2 linked regions of the Butyricimonas faecalis genome follow. The protein of the gene in region 2 interacts with the protein of the main gene of each other region in a pairwise test. Links are inferred from orthologs where the notes say so. Each region holds a gene or a part of one and is shown on either strand. Other genes may lie near its edges.

Region 1 (5,285 bases), 470 kb from region 2 along the record:
TGCCTCGTTTACTGTTGCGTACGAACATGATGATCTCATCGCGTTCTTTTGAAGCCGGCATCTCTGCCTCGATTCTTTCAACAGCATCAGAGTTATTCAAGCCGGATTGGAAAAGAATCCGGAATATATCTTGAATCTCGTTGATTTTTTCATTTACAAACCCGCGGCGACGTAAGCCGATAGAGTTTACTCCGGCATAGGACAAGGGTAGTCTTCCCGCTTTCACGTAGGGAGGAACATCTTTACCGATCAAAGAACCTCCTTGAATCATCACATGGCGTCCGATGTGTACAAATTGATGTACGGCAGACATTCCGCCGATAATTGCAAAATCATCCACCACTACCTCTCCGGCTAACTGGCAGGCATTGGTAATAATACAATTATCCCCGATTTCACAATCATGCGCGATATGCACATAAGCCATGATCAAACAATTATTCCCGACTTTAGTTATTCCCTTAGCGGCCGTACCTCTGTTTATAGTAGCGCACTCCCGAATCGTGGTATTATCGCCAATCACGACAATCGATTTTTCACCTCTGAATTTGAGGTCTTGAGGAATGGCAGAAATCACTGCACCCGGGAAGATTTTACAATTTTTTCCGATGCGCGCACCTTCCAAAATTGTGACATTCGAACCAATTCTTGTTCCCTCCTCAATGACAACATTCTTATCAATCGTCACAAATGGCTCGATGACCACGTTATCCGCGATCTGAGCTTCAGGATGAACATAAGCTAACGGTTGTTTCATTCGTTTTTCTTTATTTAATTACAATATAATAATTACATTTTAGTACAGGCTTAGCACTATTTTTTCGTTTTTGCAACCTGGGCCATGAATTCACCCACTTCACAAACTAACGTTTTACCGACAAAAGCGTACCCTCTCATCGTCACGATCCCGCGACGGATAGGAGCAATTTTCACTAGCTTAAAGACCAGCGTATCGCCCGGAACAACTTTATGACGGAATTTGATTCCATCTATTTTCACGAAATACGTGGAGTAATTCTCCGGGTCTTCCACTTGATTCAATACCAAGATACCACCGCATTGCGCCATAGCCTCCACGATAAGTACCCCCGGCATCACCGGCTCTTCCGGGAAGTGCCCCACGAAGAACGGTTCGTTCATGGTCACGTTCTTGCAGCCGATCACGATGTCGTCCGTTACCTCATAAATCTTGTCTACCAGCAAGAACGGCGGACGATGGGGCAACAACGCTCTCACCTTGTTCACATCCATCAACGGTTCTGCACTCGTGTCGATATCGGGGCGAACATCCTCTCTTTCCGCTTGTGCAATCGCCTTGCACATTTTTTTCGCCAAGGTTGTATTTGCCTTGTGTCCGGGTCTCTCCGCGATAACACGTCCTTTAATGAAACGCCCACACAAAGCCAAATCGCCGATGATATCCAACAATTTATGACGAGCCGGCTCGTTATCAAAATACAAGGTCAGATTATTCAAGATGCCTTGTTTTATCTCTATCGAATCGTAGTTAAACAATTTTGCCAATCGATCTGCTTCTTCCTGTGAGATCTCGCGATCAACGATTACAATTGCATTTTCCAAGTCCCCCCCTTTGATCAAATTGTGCTGCAAAAGCATCTCCACTTCACGCAAGAAAACAAACGTCCGACAAGGAGCGATTTCTTTCGCAAAATCCGTCGTTTTATCGGAATAGGTTGCATACTGCATCTGCAGATAAGGAGAATCGTAAGCAACCACCAAGTTCACGTTGTATTCCGAATCCGGCAACAACGTGATCTTCGTCAACCCATCCTCGCTACAAAATTCCATTTGTTCTTTTACGGTGAAGTATCGTCTCTCCGCATTTTGCTCTTCGAGCCCAACTTTCTCGATCTCTTCCACGTAATATTTCGCACTACCGTCTAAAATCGGGAACTCCTCCCCGCTTAGTTCTATCAGACAGTTGTCAATCCCACATCCATAAAGAGCAGCCATCGCATGTTCCATTGTAAACACGCACACACCGTCTTTCTCAAGACAGCTGGCACGATCCATTAATTTAACATATTCCGCCAAAGCCGGAATTTCCGGAGTTCCCTCCAAATCCATCCGACGGATTCGATAACCAAAGTTCTCTTCAGCCGGCTTAAAGGTTGCAGTCACGTGTTTTCCCGTGTGCAAGCCTTTACCATTCAAAGAAAATTCACTCTTTAAAGTTCTTTGCTTCACTGACATTTTATTTTGATTTTAAATTATTCACCTCTTTCTCTAAATCCTTTATTTGCCCGTAGAGTTCCGGTAATTTACGGAATACGACATAACACTTTTGGTATTTCGGGAAATCAAATGCTGGAGATCCGCGCAACACGGACTTCTCAGGCACGTTGGAAGTAATACCACTCTGTGCACCGATTTGGGTTCCAGCCCCTATCGTTAAATGACCAACAATACCCACTTGGCCGCCAAACACACAATTCTCCCCGACTTTCGTCGTCCCGGCAATACCGGTCTGAGCTGCAATAACCGTGTTGCCGCCAACCACGACATTATGTGCAATCTGGACTAAATTATCTAGTTTTACTCCCTTTTTAATAATCGTCGACCCCATGGTTGCCCGATCGACACAAGTGTTCGCCCCAATCTCCACGTCATCTTCCAAGAGCACGTTACCAATTTGCGGAATTTTTTTATAATGATCCCCTTCCGGAACAAAACCGAATCCATCGGCTCCCAGTACCACTCCGGCATGGAGGATACAGGATTTCCCGACCACGCATCCCGTGTAAATTTTTACCCCGGCATAAATAATCGTGTTATCCCCAATAACGACACCATCACCGATATAGGCCTGGGGATATATTTTCACGTTATTCCCGATTTTCGCACCTCTCCCTATATATACAAATGCCCCGATGTAAGGCTTTTCCCCGATCGTGGCACTATCACTGATATAAGAAGGTTGTTCGATTCCTACTGGTTTCGGCTTCATTTCATCATACATTTGCAATAATGTTGCAATGGCGTCATAAGCCGATTCTACCCGGATCAAAGTACAAGAATATTCATGCGCGGGTTCAAATGTTTTATTGACTAACACGATCGACGCCTGCGTCGTGTAAATATAATGTTCGTATTTAGGATTAGCTAAAAAAGCCAATGTCCCCGGCTTCCCTTCCTCTATCTTAGATACGTTATTTACAGAAATCTCGGGGTCGCCATCGACAACCCCACCTAATAGAGCTGCTATGTCCTTTGCTTTAAACTCCATAATTCAAAAAATTTCGGCAAACTTACAAATTTTATTTGGAACTATATAGAAAATATGACAAATATGTTTCAATACTAATATTTAAAATCATACATATCAACACTTAAAGACTTACCGTCAAGAGTGTTTGCCTTGACATGCGACATCTTCTCCGGAAACGTTCGCCCCGAAAAAATATCCGGATCTCACCTATTTTCTACTGGAACTCTTTGGATTAAAAATAATTAATTGTATCTTTGCACTCGGTTATTAACAAACGAGGGGGCGATTAGTCCCCTCTTCTGTTATCTTAGATTAAAGAGTAGAATGAAAAGTACAGAGGAAATAAAAGACATTATTGAAACAATACTGCAAGGGACAGATTTGTTTCTGGTGGACTTGAAAGTATCTTCGGAAAACTCGATCGAGGTCTACATCGACTCTCTGAAGGGCATTAACGTGGATTCCTGCGTGACCCTCAGCAAACAATTGGATGCCAAATTGGATCGAGATGTTGAAGATTTCGAGTTAACCGTTTCGAGCGCCGGGATCGGTTATCCCTTCAAAGTTCCCCAACAATACGAGAAAAACCTAGGGAACCAAGTAGAGGTAAAACTGCAAAACGGGGAAAAATTACAAGGAATATTAAAATCCCATTCCAACACGGGGATCGTGATCGAATGTGAAGAAAAAGTCGCCGTGGAAGGAAAAAAGAAAAAAAGCGTTGTCAAAGTGGAGAAAGAGATTCATTTTACAGACATAAAGGAGGTTAAAGATATTGTTGTTTTCTAAATACATAAAATAAAAATGGAAGCCATTAATTTGATAGATTCATTTGCAGAATTTAAAGAACTTAAAAATATTGATAGGGCAACCTTGATGAGAGTGTTGGAAGATATATTCAGAAACATGCTTATCAAGCGTTACGGAACGGACGAGAATTTTGACATCATCATAAATATTGACAAAGGAGACTTGGAAATCTGGAGAAACCGTATCGTGGTAGAAGACGATGCTTTCGAAGATCCGAATGCCCAAATCTCGTTGACAGAAGCCAAGAAAATCGATGCAGACTATGAAGTGGGAGAAGAGGTGACAGACGAAGTGAAATTCAAAGATTTCGGACGTCGTTCCGTTCTGGCATTGAGACAGAACCTTTCTGCCCGGATTCTTGAACTGGAAAAAGATCACATTTTCACTAAATATAAAGAGAAAGTGGGTCAGATCGTGACCGGCGAAGTTTATCAGGTGTGGAAAAAAGAAATTCTGGTACTGGATGACGAGGGAAATGAGTTAATTCTCCCGAAACAAGAACAAATTCCCAGCGATTTCTTCAAGAAAGGAGATACCATCCGGGCTGTCGTAATTCGCGTGGAAATGAAGAACGCTTCCCCGTACATCGTTCTTTCCCGTACATCACCCGTGTTCCTCGAAAGACTCTTCGAGAATGAAGTTCCGGAAATATTCGACGGTTTGATCACGATTAAAAACGTGGTGCGTGTTCCGGGTGAACGGGCTAAGGTAGCCGTTGAATCCTATGACGATCGTATTGATCCGGTGGGAGCTTGTGTCGGCATGAAAGGTTCGCGTATTCACGGAATTGTTCGGGAATTAAGAAACGAAAACATCGACGTGATCAACTACACGAACAACATCCAGCTATACATCACCCGTGCGTTAAACCCGGCTAAGATCAACAAGATCGAAATGGACGAGGAAAACAAGAGAGCAAACGTTTACCTGAATCCGGAGGAAGTTTCTCTGGCCATCGGTAAAGGCGGTTTGAATATCAAACTGGCCAGCCAGCTCACGGGGTACGAGATTGATGTTTATCGTGAACTTGAAGCCGCAGAGGAAGAAGACGTTAACTTGGAAGAATTCTCCGACGAGATTGAACCATGGGTAATCGAAGAACTGAAACGCGTGGGTTGTGATACGGCAAAGAGCGTGTTAGAGTTAAGTGAATCAGAATTAGAGAGCAGGACTGATCTTGAGATAGAGACCATCAGGGATGTTCTCAAAATATTAAGAGCCGAATTTGAATAAGGAACGCTCAAGG
Region 2 (8,029 bases):
AGAAATATGTGCTTATCAAGGGGAATTGTATGGTACGAAAATTACTCGTATTGATAATAATACCCCACAAAATTTGAGTGGTTATTGGATAAAAAAATATCTTCGATCCAATATCACATTCTATTATTACACGAGTCGAGATAATACAGAAAAAGGAGGCATTATCTTTCGTCTCCCTGATCTTTATCTGGCTTCTTCTGAAGCTTGGAATGAGTATCTGGATGCTCCGGATAACCGGGTGTATGATCCATTGAATAAAATAAGAGAACGTGCGGGAATTTTAAATGTTCAAGAAGCATGGAAAAATTATGCGCGTAATCCAGATAAAGTAAATACGAAATTGGGAATGCGCGAGATTATTCAGCAAGAATGGAATATTGAGTTTGCTTTTGAAGGACGTCGTTTTTGGAATCTACGTCGTTGGATGACAGCACCAGAGGAATTGAATACACCGCAGTATGGATGGAATGTGTTAGGTTCGACTGCTGAAACATTTTACCATAATTATGATGGACCGATTGTGGTTTGGTCAAAACGAAAGTTTAATGTTCCGAGGGATTATTTCTTCCCGATCCAAAGTGAAGAAGTGTTGATGTCAGAATGTAAACAGAATTTAGGATGGTAATTACTGAGATTAAAATGAAAAAGATTATTTATGTGTTAGTGGCTATATTTATTGCTGCTTGTTCTAAGTCCGAAGACTCAACGTTTTTAACGGATATTTCGGAAGATGTTTTTTCGTTTAAGCCGATAGCAGGTGGTGCTATTATGCATTATAATCTTCCTGCCGATCCGGAAATAATGGGAATTTGTGTACGTTATAAGGATGCCTTTGGGAGTGATATGCTTCGTTCTGCTAGTAGTATCTGCGATTCGATTATATTAATAGGTTTTAATGAAGCACAAAGTAATGTCCCGGCGGTTGTGACCTTATGTAGGCGAGATGGTGTAGAATCTAATCCTATTAATATTACATTTGGAACAAAAGATTCTGGTCCCGTAGCGTTTATGAATAATGTTCAGGTAAAATCTGGTTGGAATGGATTTACTGTTACATATAATAATCCGGAAAATTCTAAAGGTATGGCTCACGTGTTTTATTTAGGAATAAATCCTCGTACAAATGAGCCGGATACTATTTTGATCAGTAGTTTTAATTTGGAAGAAGGGGAAGATTTTATTGTTTATCAGCCCAAACAAGAGTCCGGAAAGTACGATATAGTCATTCGTGCAGAAGATTTTCGAGGTCACATGGTAAAGGAACGTGTTTGGGAAAATATAGACGCGATTACTACATCCAAACTGGATGCTTCTGAGTTTGAATTTGTTTGTGATAATATTGTAACTAGTGAAAAGGATAAAATTGGTTTACAGTATTTGTTTGATGGAGATACAAAAGGAACAACTTGGTGGGATGAAGAAGAATTTGATCGTTTCCATTTTTATTCATTTTTGGCAGGTCCAAACGCGGCGGGAGAAAATGCTCATCCAATGTATGTTGATATGAAGAAGAATAGGTTGACGGCTCAATTAAGAATATATTGTATGCTTGGGTATATGAGTGGTAAGGGACCGGATTTTTCTGCTCCCGTATATTCAAAAGCGGAAACCGCGGGTATATGGTATGGATATTATGAGAATATGTTGCCTTGTAAAGTGACCGTTTATGGGTGTAAGGATGATGGTAATAGTGATTGGGAGAGTAAAGCATGGGAGAAAATAGGCAATTTTGAAGAATCTCCGAAATTAGCACAATCTTTACGTTGGACTCGGAATGCAGCGGGAAGTATGTACAATTATGTTCGTCTCGCTAATAAGGTTGCCATGGAAGAGTGTGATCCGTCTTATTTGGCGATAGATTTTGATGCAGAACAGGGAGAGGGATATCGATATTTGAAAATCGTGATTGATGACGTATTTGATCTGCCATGGAATCCGTCAGACATAAATCAACGGAATGGGTTAGAGTATGTTGCTATGCAAGAATTAGAAATTTATACCGATTAAATTAGAAATTATGAAAAGGAATAAATATACGACGGTGTTGTTGTTTATTTTGATGACTATATTGGGATGTAGCGAAAGCTTGGAAGATACCTATAAAAAGTATACAGGCGATGGTGAAATTCGCTATCTTGGTCAATGTAGTAATTTATCTGTGAAACCGGGTTGGAAGCGTTTGATAGTTAAATGGACAAATAATGTCGATCCAAATGTCGCGTATGTAAAAGTTGTTTGGAGTAAAGATGATCAAACGAATGAATGCGTGCTAGAGAAAGGGGTGGCAGAATATGATATCACCAATTTAGAGGAAGACGGTAATTATGAAATATCCGTTTACGGGGTAGATAAAGATGGAAATAAATCGATTGTTAATACGGTTTATGGTCGTCCTTATACCGAGTATCATGAAGAAGTAATGGCTTTTACTCGCCTGATATCAAGACATTTTTTTGTAAAAAATAGAGTGATCTTGACTTTTTCGGGTTGGGATGTGAATCTTAAAAGTGCTGTCTTGAAATATACTAAAATAAACGGGGATGAAGGGAGCGTGGAATTTGGAGATTGGCTTGTTATGAGTGGTTTTACAAGATTTATCGTTCCGGATGATGTCGATACTTCTAAACCTGTGGTATTATATCGAACAGGATCTCTTCCGGGATGTGATGATATCATTGAATTCGAGCCGTACGTTCTTGAACATAAAATAATGTTCGAGGCTGATATGAAGCAAGAATTAAAACGTCAATACGGATTCGATGAAAATATCCCGGAAGATTGGGTTAATGAGGTTGAAGAGTTGGAATTGGATTGGAATTTCGGGAGCTTGGAAGATCTTTTGAATTTTCCGAATTTAAAGAAATTGATTTTAGGTAAAAATCGATATTTATTAGATGAAAATGCTGCAAATGATGCTGAACACGGACAAAGTAAGCTTTATGATGAAATAGCCTCGTATGATAACATGAATTGGACAGCATTGACTTTCTCTCAATTTGTATTGCAAACATTGAATGAACTTAATGGCTTAGTTGTTGAACGTTACAATAAACATTATCAGACTTTAAAGAAGGCCTCTTACATCATAGAGAAAGGGGAAACCGTAGAACCGGATCTTCCATATATAGACTTAAAAAATTACGTGTTTTCCGTGTATCCTGAGGACAAGGATGGTTATAATTCGAACGTGAATTATTTGACAGATGGTGATGTCAATACGTTTTGGCAGCCGTTACAGCTAAATTCGTACACGACCTATGAAATGATTTTAGATGTTGCTGAAGTTCGTCATTTGACAGGTTTGAAATTTGTACAAAGGATTTATCCCGGTGGTGATAACCAAATTATGATTGCACCTTCTTCGATTCGGATCAACGTATCTAAAGATCAGATAAATTGGGAGAACGCGACGTATGTTGAAGAAAATAATGTAGGTAATAGCAGTGGGGAAATTACGTTAATTCCATTTGTATCGGGAGGAAAAGATGCACGTTATGTGAGATTACAAGTAAATACAGCTACTTATTATGGTTTTTATAATACAAGTTTTGCTGAAATAGGACTTTATTAATCTAACGAGAGTTCGATATACCTTAAAATGGAGTAAGTCGCCTGTCATTGACAAATTCAGATCAATGGCAGGCTTCTTTTTTAAGAAACAGTAAACAGTAATAACTGGAATAACATTTGTTTTGATGGATAGATACCCGATGAATACCCTATGATTACCCGATGAATACAGGGATCAAAGACGTATCATTTTCGAATCAAAGACGTATCAAAGACGTTCACGAGTGTCTTTGAAACATCTTTGAGGGGTGAGTGTCGTGCGAGAAAAATGAATATGCCATGAAATTTCATCGGCTTATTGTCGGCTAACCTTCTCACAATCTTATGCTTTTTTCCGAAAAAAAGAGTAGAAATGTTTGGTGGTAATATATAAAGTTGCTACCTTTGCGAGCCAAATTGAATAAAAGTAACTAATTTAAAAGTACTTGTATGCCAACTATTCAACAGTTAGTAAGAAAAGGAAGAACAAAAATCCAGGACAAGAGTAAGGCTCCGGCTTTGGATGCTTGTCCGCAGAGACGTGGGGTTTGCGTTCGTGTGTACACGACAACCCCGAAGAAACCGAACTCAGCGATGAGAAAGGTAGCCAGAGTTAGATTAACCAACGGGAAAGAGGTGAATGCCTACATTCCGGGAGAAGGACACAACTTGCAAGAGCACTCTATCGTTTTGATCAGAGGTGGTCGTGTGAAGGACCTTCCGGGAGTTCGTTATCACTTGGTTCGCGGTACATTGGATGCTGCCGGTGTAAACGGTCGTTTGCAAGGTCGTTCCAAGTATGGTGCTAAGAGACCGAAAAAAGGTGCTGCAGCAGCTGCTCCGGCAAAAGGTAAGAAGTAAAAAGAGTTATTGACAGGAGTTGTTTATGGGTTGTTCCCGAAAAGTTGAGTAAATGGTCGTGAGACCGTTGAAGACCGGTAAGGGCAGCGAACGAACAAATTCGTAAACTAGAAGAGATGAGAAAAAGTAAACCAAAAAAAAGAATCCTGTTACCGGACCCGAAGTTCAACGACGTGTTGGTTACCCGGTTCGTTAATGATTTAATGGTAGACGGAAAAAAGTCTATCGCGTTTAGAATTTTCTATGATGCTATTGACATCGTAGACGAGAAAATGGCCAAGAAGGAAGAGAAATCCGCGTTGGACATCTGGAAGCAAGCTTTGGAGAATATTACTCCGCAAGTAGAGGTTAAAAGCCGTCGTGTAGGTGGTGCGACATTCCAAGTGCCGATGGAAATCAACCCGATGAGAAAAAGAGCTATCTCCGTGAAAAATATGATATTGTTCTCTCGCAAAAGAAGCGGAAGAAACATGGCAGAAAAACTAGCTGCTGAAATCATGGCTGCATACAAGGAAGAAGGAGCGGCTTTCAAGAAGAAAGAGGATATTCATCGTATGGCTGAAGCCAACAGAGCTTTTGCACATTTCAGATTTTAATTGAAGGGATAAGATAAATGGCAAAGAGAGATTTACATTTTACAAGAAACATCGGTATCATGGCGCACATTGATGCCGGTAAAACGACAACAACTGAGCGTATCCTGTATTTTACCGGAGTAAATCACAAAATCGGTGAAACACATGATGGTACGGCTACCATGGACTGGATGGTACAAGAGCAGGAGAGAGGTATCACCATTACTTCTGCCGCTACTACTTGTTACTGGAATTATCAGGGGCAACAATATAAGGTAAATATTATTGACACCCCGGGACACGTTGACTTTACTGTTGAGGTAGAGCGTTCTTTGCGTGTATTGGACGGTGCTGTTGCATTGTTCTGTGCTGTGGGAGGTGTTGAGGCACAATCGGAGACCGTTTGGCGTCAAGCTAATAAATACGGGGTTCCGAGAATTGCTTTCGTGAATAAAATGGACCGTTCAGGTGCTGACTTCTTTAAGGCAGTGCGTGAAATCCGTGAAAAATTACATGCTAATCCTGTTCCGTTGCAATTGCCGATCGGGGCAGAGGACGGATTCCAAGGTGTGATCGATTTGATCGAGATGAAGGCTTACGTGTGGGAGAATGGAGAAATGAACGCCACGATCAAAGAAATCCCGGAGAATTTGTTGGCTGAAGCTCAAGAGTGGAGAGAGAAATTGGTTGAGGCTGCTGCCGTTCAGGATGAAGCTTTGATGGAACGTTTCTTTGAAGATCCGGACTCCATTACCGTTGAGGAATTGAAGGCGGTGGTTCGTAAGGCCGTTATCGCTATGGATTTCTGTCCGGTTATGTGCGGTTCTTCATTCAAGAATAAAGGTGTTCAGAATTTGTTGGATGCTGTTATTGCTTATTTGCCACACCCGCTGGATATCCCGGCAGCTGCAGGTAAGAGACCGCGTACGGAAGAGCCTGTGACTTTCGAGATTGATCCGGATGCCCCGCTTTCTGCATTAGCATTCAAGATTGCAACCGACCCGTTCGTGGGACGTTTGTGCTATACTCGCGTTTACTCGGGTAAGATCGAGTCTGGTTCATACGTGTACAACCCGCGTACGGAGAAGAAAGAACGTATTTCTCGTTTGTTCCAAATGCACTCAAATAAACAACAGCCGAAGGACGTAATCGAGGCCGGTGATATTTGTGCTTGTGTTGGATTTAAAGATATTCGTACCGGAGATACTTTGTGTACCGAGGAGAACCCGATCGTGTTGGAAAGTATGACATTCCCGGAACCGGTGATCGGTATCGCCGTGGAGCCGCTTACCCAGAAAGATACGGATAAGTTAGGTATGGCTTTGTCGAAATTGGCAGAGGAGGATCCGACCTTCCGTGTTAAAACTGATGAAGATTCAGGTCAGACGGTAATTAGCGGTATGGGTGAGCTTCACTTGGATATTATCCTTGACCGTCTGAGACGTGAGTTCAAGGTAGAATGTAACCAAGGTGCTCCTCAGGTGGCTTACAAAGAGGCTATTACCGGAACGGTTGATCATCGTCACGTGTTCAAGAAACAAACCGGAGGTCGTGGTAAGTTCGCTGATATTATCTTTAGAATGGAACCGGCTGAGGAAGGAAAAGAAGGTTTGGTTTTCGTGAACGAGGTGAAGGGTGGTAATATCCCGAAAGAGTTTATTCCATCGGTAGAGAAAGGATTCAAGGATGCTATGGATAATGGTGTATTGGCCGGTTATCCGTTGGAAAGCTTGAAGATCACGTTGATTGATGGTTCTTTCCACCCGGTTGACTCTGATGCTTTGTCTTTCGAAATGGCCGCTAAGATCGGTTATAAGGAAGCAGCTCAAAAGGCAAAACCGGTATTGTTAGAGCCGATCATGAAACTTGAGGTAGTTACTCCGGAAGAGTACATGGGAGATATTATCGGAGACTTGAACCGTCGTCGTGGACAGGTGGAAGGAATGGAGTCAAGAGCCGGTGCTCGTGTGATCGAGGCTAAAGTGCCGCTTTCAGAGCAATTCGGTTACGTGACTGTCTTGAGAACCTTGTCTTCAGGTCGTGCAAGTTCATCCATGGAGTTCTCTCATTACGCAGAGGTTCCGAAGGGAATTGCCAAAGAGGTAGTTGAGAAAAATAACGGTAGAGTAGACCTATTATAAGAATTTTAGATTGCTGATTTACGATTCGAGAGTAATCAAGAATCGTAAATCTTAAATCATAAATCATAATTAAAAACATGAGCCAAAAAATCAGAATTAAGTTGAAATCTTACGATCACAACTTGGTTGACAAGTCTGCAGAGAAGATTGTAAAGACAGTGAAGGCTACCGGAGCAGTGGTTAGTGGTCCGATTCCACTTCCGACTCACAAAGGAATTTTTACTGTAAACCGCTCTACGTTCGTGAACAAAAAGAGCCGTGAACAATTCTTGGTATGCACGTTCAAAAGATTAATCGATATCTACAGTTCAACTGCAGGTACGATTGACGCCTTGATGAAACTTGAATTACCGAGTGGTGTTGAAGTAGAGATTAAAGTGTGATAACGGCGAAAACCTATGTCGTTATTAAGAGATTGAAAACCTATTTTTTAAAAAGAGAAAAAAAGAGATGCCAGGTTTAATTGGAAAAAAAGTCGGAATGACTTCCGTATTCAGTGCCGAGGGAAAAAGTATTCCATGCACTGTGATTGAGGCCGGTCCATGTGTTGTAACCCAAGTAAAGACTATTGAGAAAGATGGTTACACAGCAATTCAGTTGGGTTTTGATGACAAAAAAGAGAAAAACACAACCAAACCGCTAAGTGGACACTTTAAAAAGGCAGGCACAACTCCGAAAAGAAAACTCGTGGAATTTTCAGGGTATGATGTCGAGTACAAGTTAGGTGATGTAATTGACGTGAACTTGTTCGAAGGAACAGAGTTTGTTGATGTAGTCGGAACTAGTAAAGGAAAAGGTTTCCAGGGTGTTGTGAAACGCCATGGATTTGCCGGAGTAGGAGAGGCTACTCACGGTCAGCACAACCGTCAAAGAAAACCGGGATCTATCGGTGCTTGTTCTACT

What was found. The genes of interacting proteins can lie anywhere in the genome.
Region 1: the proteins of rpsL (region 2) and rimP interact in binary tests that used the Escherichia coli proteins (3 or more experiments, as listed by UniProt). The link is inferred for Butyricimonas faecalis from one-to-one orthologs.

Annotation. Positions count from the first base shown.
Region 1 is NZ_CP032819.1:3,958,537-3,963,821, reverse strand. What follows is about bases 2,560-5,285. They hold rimP (ribosome assembly cofactor RimP), read left to right. Parts: upstream 2,560-3,553; coding sequence 3,554-4,018; downstream 4,019-5,285. Other genes in these bases: nusA (transcription termination factor NusA), read left to right, coding at 4,034-5,272; lpxD (UDP-3-O-(3-hydroxymyristoyl)glucosamine N-acyltransferase), read right to left, coding at 2,560-3,247. Outside these bases: lpxA (acyl-ACP--UDP-N-acetylglucosamine O-acyltransferase), read right to left, coding at 1-757; D8S85_RS17080 (bifunctional UDP-3-O-[3-hydroxymyristoyl] N-acetylglucosamine deacetylase/3-hydroxyacyl-ACP dehydratase), read right to left, coding at 814-2,214; more of lpxD, read right to left, coding at 2,216-2,559.
Region 2 is NZ_CP032819.1:3,484,306-3,492,334, forward strand. The notes cover bases 2,795-5,704. They hold rpsL (30S ribosomal protein S12), read left to right. Parts: upstream 2,795-3,999; coding sequence 4,000-4,410; downstream 4,411-5,704. Other genes in these bases: D8S85_RS14725 (DUF4998 domain-containing protein), read left to right, coding at 2,795-3,571; rpsG (30S ribosomal protein S7), read left to right, coding at 4,527-5,006; fusA (elongation factor G), read left to right, coding at 5,024-5,704. Outside these bases: D8S85_RS14715 (RagB/SusD family nutrient uptake outer membrane protein), read left to right, coding at 1-625; D8S85_RS14720 (DUF4959 domain-containing protein), read left to right, coding at 640-2,007; more of D8S85_RS14725, read left to right, coding at 2,018-2,794; more of fusA, read left to right, coding at 5,705-7,126; rpsJ (30S ribosomal protein S10), read left to right, coding at 7,204-7,509; rplC (50S ribosomal protein L3), read left to right, coding at 7,577-8,029. UniProt on the Escherichia coli protein: With S4 and S5 plays an important role in translational accuracy. Interacts with and stabilizes bases of the 16S rRNA that are involved in tRNA selection in the A site and with the mRNA backbone.